Regions from separate parts of the Vibrio sp. 03_296 genome, predicted to be linked through region 2. Evidence: predicted binding sites of a transcription regulator. Region 2 holds the regulator's gene; the other holds the start of a gene.
What was found. The regulator CRP, encoded in region 2, controls carbon source genes, mostly activating them, when cyclic AMP is high. The targets are predictions, from matches to a motif close to TGTGANNNNNNTCACA.
Positions count from the first base shown of each region.

Region 1: the regulator CRP is predicted to act here: its motif matches at 1,425-1,440, upstream of CIK04_RS14400 (glycogen/starch/alpha-glucan phosphorylase).

Region 1 covers NZ_NPKW01000118.1:53,544-56,697, forward strand. The annotation lists gene malT (HTH-type transcriptional regulator MalT) at 1-1,061, opposite strand, end outside; gene CIK04_RS14400 (glycogen/starch/alpha-glucan phosphorylase) at 1,617-3,154, shown strand, end outside.
Region 2 covers NZ_NPKW01000127.1:11,602-14,755, reverse strand. The annotation lists gene CIK04_RS15570 (DUF1338 domain-containing protein) at 167-958, shown strand; gene crp (cAMP-activated global transcriptional regulator CRP) at 1,070-1,702, opposite strand; gene CIK04_RS15560 (phosphoribulokinase) at 1,945-2,814, opposite strand; gene CIK04_RS15555 (YheU family protein) at 2,943-3,154, opposite strand, start outside.

The DNA of each region.
Region 1 (3,154 bases), on a different contig from region 2:
TGTTTCAACCACGCAATGGCAGCATTGCGGTTAAGCTCCTGCTCCTGTTGTGGAATACGCGCTTGACGCTCGTGAGACAAGAACTCGCCAAACAAATTGTGGAAGCGGAACCAGTTTTGCTCCCCTTCAAGCGGATAGATGAATAAGCCGTAGCGGTTGAGAGATTCAATCATCCCTAGTGCATCTTCACGCTGGGTGAGGGCGTAGACCAGCTCATCGTTAAAGTGATCGAGCACCGACACCTGCATCAAGAATTTGCGTGTATCGGCATCGAGCAGGTCAAACACCTCTTCCACCAAATAATCCCAGAGATGGGCATGGTTAAACTGGGAAACCGATTCGGCTGATTGCGCTAAGGTGCGCTTTTGATGCTGTGCTTGAAGGGCGATCAGTTGCAATGCCGATGGCCAGCCTTCTACATAGTTACGCAGATTGTTGGCGGTATCTTCATCGATACCATCGGCGACGCGCTGGTTGAAAAATCGTGTGGTCTCTTCGGTGTCGAAGGCCAACATCTCATTGCCAATCTCAATCATTAGATCGCGCACACGCAAGTTGGCCGTCCCCAGAGGTGGATTCGCACGGCTGGTGACAACAAGGGTGAGGTTGTCCGGCATGTGTTTTAGGAAGAAACGCATGGCCTCGTGCACTTCTTCATTGTTGATCACGTGGTAGTCATCCAGTACCACGTAGCACTCTTGATGAAAGTCGACCATCTCGGAGAATACATCGCTAAACAGCGAGCGCAGGGAGGAAAACTGGCGCTTTTCTGCTAATTTTTGTGCATTGTTGCAGTTGCCATTGGTCGCTTTATTGAGTGCTTGCAGCAGGTAGTTAATGAAGCGGAAACCGTCGTTATCACTGTCATCGATGCTGTACCAACCCACGTTGGTTTTGTCGGCCAACCATTGCGCTGCCATGGTGGTTTTTCCGTAGCCAGCGGGAGAGCGGAACAACACCAACTTATAGTAAGGGGCTTGTTGCAGCAGCTCTAACACTCTCGGGCGGACAATCGCATTATGCAGTCGGCCTGGGCGTGTGAGTTTTGAAGGAATCCACATTCTAATACTTCCTTTTTATATTGGGTTTTTCATGGCAGAAAAACCGGATGTAGCCAGCGAACAAAAATTAGACAAAATGCTCGAATTGTTGGGCATGTTACGTTAAAGAAATCACCTCAGACTTTGATCCACTTCCTAATTCTCAAGAGTTGATGGTTTTGACGCCAACTACGCCCCAATTTTGTGAATTTGATCTATAAATTCTCCATCTGAATCGTTAGGTAAGAATGGTATTGCACAATATCTTGCAACATCTTTCATAAAGAAAAACTTTATTGTGATCGAATTTACAAAAATGGATTTTCTAAATTCGCTCTTCAACCTCAGCGTCATATTTGCCATCTAGAGTTATTAGTTGATGGCTGTGATCTCAATCACTGCAATCTGGTGTCTTAGAGGGAAAGGTGAGAGACGGATCACTAACAGTCCCCCAATCCCCCCTCTACGCCCTTGCCCCTCCTCCTGTAGAGGCTGAAAACTAGGAGGATGTTTATTCATTGCCATCCATGCACGATGTATCGCAGATGGATTAGAACCAAAAGTGAGATTTCGGTAATGAAACCTACTCAACAGAAACAGTTCGACAAAGTGTCGTTCCAAGAAAGTGTTAAAAAACACCTGTCAGCAACGTATGCACACACGCTTGAAAACGCAGATAGTCGCGCTTGGTATCTTGCAATGGGCCGTGCGTTAGCAGAGCTGACGACTTTTGATTTGCTTGCAACAGAGACAGACAAAAAAATCGTTGAAGCGAAAAGCGTCAACTACCTATCGCTTGAATTCTTGATTGGCCGTTTAACCGGTAACAACTTGATCAGCATGGGTCTGTACGAGCAGATCACTGAAGCGATGGCTGAGCTTGGCCAAAACCTAACGGATCTTCTTGAAGAAGAACGTGACCCATCATTGGGTAACGGTGGTCTAGGCCGTCTAGCGGCGTGTTTTATGGATTCTTTGGCGGCGCAAGAGTTCCCAACCGTGGGTTACGGCTTGCACTACGAATACGGTCTATTCAAGCAATCATTTGAAGCAGGTCGTCAAAAAGAAGCGCCAGACGCATGGCGTGGTGTAGAAGGCTACCCATGGGAAGTGGCTCGTCCTGAACTGGCTCAAGAGATTGGTTTCTACGGCCACGTTGAAGTCATCAACGAAGGTGGCAAAGAGCGCCGTCAGTGGGTACCAGGCATGCACGTTAAAGCGATGCCATGGGATCTACCGATCGTGGGTTACGAGAGCGAAACGGTTTATCCACTGCGTTTGTGGGAATGTCAGGCGATTGCGCCATTCTCACTAGAGAGCTTCAATAATGGTAACTACTTTGAAGCGCAGCACGCACTGATCGATGCGGGCAACATCACCAAAGTACTTTACCCGAACGACAACCACGAAAAAGGCAAAACGCTACGTTTGATGCAGCAGTACTTCCACAGTGCAGCATCAGTACGCGATATCCTTCGTCGTCATGAAGCCGCTGGCCACACATTGGCTTCGCTACCAAACTTTGAAACCATTCAGTTGAACGACACGCACCCAACCATCGCGATTCCTGAGTTGATGCGTATTTTGATTGATGAAAAAGGCCTAAATTGGGATGAAGCGTGGGCGATCAGCTCGAAGACATTCGCCTACACCAACCACACGCTATTGCCAGAAGCACTAGAAACGTGGAGCGAATCTCTGATTCAGCACCTACTTCCTCGTCACATGGAAATCATTTACGAAATCAACCACCGCTTCCTACAAGAAGTGCGTGCCAAGTGGCCTGGTGATGTTGCGAAGCAGCAGAAGCTTTCTATCATCCAAGAAGGTTTCCACCGTATGGTTCGCATGGCAAACCTATGTGTGATTGGCTCTTACGCAGTCAACGGGGTAGCGGCACTGCACTCTGAATTGGTAAAACGTGACCTATTCCCAGAGTTCGATGAGCTTTACCCAACGCGTCTACAAAACGTGACAAACGGTGTGACGCCACGTCGTTGGTTGAAATTCTGTAACCCAGGTTTGTCTGCACTGATCTCTGAGAAGATTGGTACGGATTGGCCTGCACACCTAGAGCAGCTAGAAGGTGTTGCCAAGTTTGCTGATGACGCGAA
Region 2 (3,154 bases):
GAGCCTGAGTCACTGTTGCCCAGTGATAAGTGAGGTTTTTACACCTCGGTCATCGCCGTCACAGGTTGATGGCGATGTCGGTTGTACTCTGGACAGCAACCGCCATCGCCATTTTTCCATTTACGCTATAACCGACAACGTGAATCTACAACAACAAGGAGGCGTTATGACGCCAGCTGTTCTCTTTCAATCGCTATGGAATGACTATATTCAACGTTTGTGTCCTTCCGCTGCAAAAGTTCATCAACTGCTTGAAGAAGACGAGCCATTGATTAACGACCACATCGCTTTGCGCACATTTAATGTTGCTCCGCTGGGTATTGAGACGCTCGCTAAGCCATTTCTAGCCCTTGGCTATGTGGCGTGTGGTGATTACCTGTTTAAGAGCAAAAAGTTGATTGCCAAGCACTTTGAGCATCCCGACCCGACCCAACCTAAAGTGTTTATCAGCGCGCTCAAAGTGGATGAATGCTCGGAGGCGTTGCAAGCCATCGTCGAAAAATTGGTGGCGCAAGTCGACGCTTCTCGCCTAGAGGACTGTGCATTTTTACACGGTGGTCGCTTATGGGAGCTGTCGTTTGCTGATTACCAAACCCTAGCACAAGAAAGTGAATACGCGTCTTGGTTGGCGGCTCATGGCTATGGTGCCAATCACTTTACCGTCAGTGTTAATCAGCTCAAGGCGTTGGACTCGGTTAAAGGCGTGAATGATCACTTACGCAACGCAGGTTTTGTCATTAACGAAGTGGGTGGTGAAGTCAAAGGCTCGCCAGAGGTGTTGCTCGAGCAATCCTCGACCATGGCCGACAAAGTGGCGGTGCACTTTAGCGAGGGCAGTGAAATCGTTCCTGGTGGTTTCTACGAATTCGCCAAGCGTTACCCGATGGACAACGGTGAGCTTTACCCAGGGTTTGTAGAAGCTTCTGCCGATAAGATTTTCGAAAGCACTAATGGTTAACAGAAGCGGTTAACAGAGTCGCTCACGGCTCTCAATTGCCGTCTCTGTGAAACAAAAAAGCCACTCATGTTGCCATGAGTGGCTTTTGAAACTGTTCATCGCTAATGGAAATTAACGAGTACCGTAAACAACGATAGTCTTGCCATGTGCAGAAATCAGGTTTTGCTCTTCGAGCATCTTCAAGATACGACCTACTGTCTCACGAGAACAGCCAACGATTTGACCGATTTCTTGACGAGTGATCTTGATCTGCATGCCATCTGGGTGTGTCATCGCATCTGGTTGTTTAGCAAGATTCAATAGCGTCTGAGCGATACGACCAGTTACGTCTAGGAATGCCAAGTCACCCACTTTTTGGCTGGTCACTTGCAGACGGCTTGCCATCTGAGCAGATAGACGCATCAGGATGTCAGGGTTTACCTGAATTAGCTGACGGAATTTCTTGAATGAGATTTCCGCGACTTCACAAGGAGATTTTGCGCGAACCCAAGCGGTACGCTCTTGGCCTTCTTCAAACAGGCCTAATTCACCAATAAAGTCACCTTGATTTAGGTAAGAAAGGATCATTTCTTTACCTTCTTCATCCTTAATCAGTACCGCAACAGAACCTTTTACGATGTAGTAAAGTGTTTCTGCTTTTTCGCCCGCATGAATTAGCGTGCTTTTTGATGGGTACTTATGAATATGACAGTGTGAAAGAAACCACTCTAGTGTTGGATCGGTTTGAGGTTTACCTAGAACCATAATATCTCACTTCCTCTGCAGGGTACGCTTGCCGCTATCCGTATTTTAGCGAAGCCTTAATCTTGGCTTCCTAGAATAAGAGCTGTTAACTAAGGCTGCAAGCTATCTTGTGTTTCGGTTTGAAATAGTATCCTTTTTCGAAAACGATTTCTTGATTTTAATCGTGCCGAGTATCGGATTTTTTAAGCAAAACTGTGCACATGATCACGGTATGAAAAGTAATCGCTCTCTGTGCTGGGTTTTTATCCAATTTTGCCCGTTTCAATCAATTGTTGCAGGATAGGCTGCACAATTAATTCCATAGCAAAACTCATTTTTCCTCCCGGCACCACAAGGGTGTTGTGGCGTGACATGAACGAGCCATCGATCATCGCCAGTAGGTATGGAAAATCAACGTTTTTGATTCCTCTAAGACGAATCACCACAAAGCTTTCATCAAGGCTTGGGATGCCTTTGGCGTTGAGCGGATTGGAGGTATCGACCGTTGGGACTCGCTGAAAGTTGATGTGAGTACGAGAAAATTGCGGTGTGATGTAATTCAGATAGTCGTCCATTGAGCGCACAATCGAATCCATCACAGCCTCGCGTGAATGACCGCGATCACGGGTGTCACGGACGTATTTTTGAATCCACTCTAAGTTGACGATCGGTACCATGCCTATCAAGAAATCGACGTGTTGCGCGACATTCACTTCGCCATCCACGACGCCACCGTGCAGCCCTTCATAAAACAGCACATCGGTATTTTCGGGTAGCTTTTGCCATGGGGTAAAAGTGCCGGGCATTTGGTTGTAGGGTACCGCTTCGTCAAAAGTGTGCAGATAGCGGCGCACTTCACCAGTGCCAGATTTACCGTATTGGCGGAAAAATTCGCCTAGAGCTGGGAAATCGTTGGCTTGAGGGCCAAAATAGCTGATATGACGGCCTTGTTCTTTTGCCTTGCGAATTTCGACATCCATCTCTGGGCGCGTAAAACGGTGGAAGCTATCCCCTTCGACCCATGCGGGCTTGATGCTCATCATATTGAACATCTTGCGGAAAGCTTCGGAGGTGGTGGTGGTGCCGGCACCGGATGAACCTGTGACGGCTATTATTGGGTGTTTTGCAGACATGACAGACCTTGTCGTATTCAAACTTACCTGTTGAGCGGGAATCGGCCTCCCGCGGAGCTATCGTTTGTCCCACTATAGCACGTTCACTTTGCTTGTCATGGGATAGGATTCGGTAAAGTGTGGAGCAGCTAGAATTTTTGTTTTAACTGAATATCCACGGTTTCGTGTAACTCAGAGAAAACCACCACCGCTTCGCCGCATTCCAACTGCTGCTGTACTTGTGCGATTTTTTCCTCAAGTGAGTATTCACTTTCACCGTAATCGGTGCCTTCACGCAGCACAAACTCGCGAATCAAATTGCTCAGCGCCTCAGGGCTGATTTGTTGCCATGGAACGATCA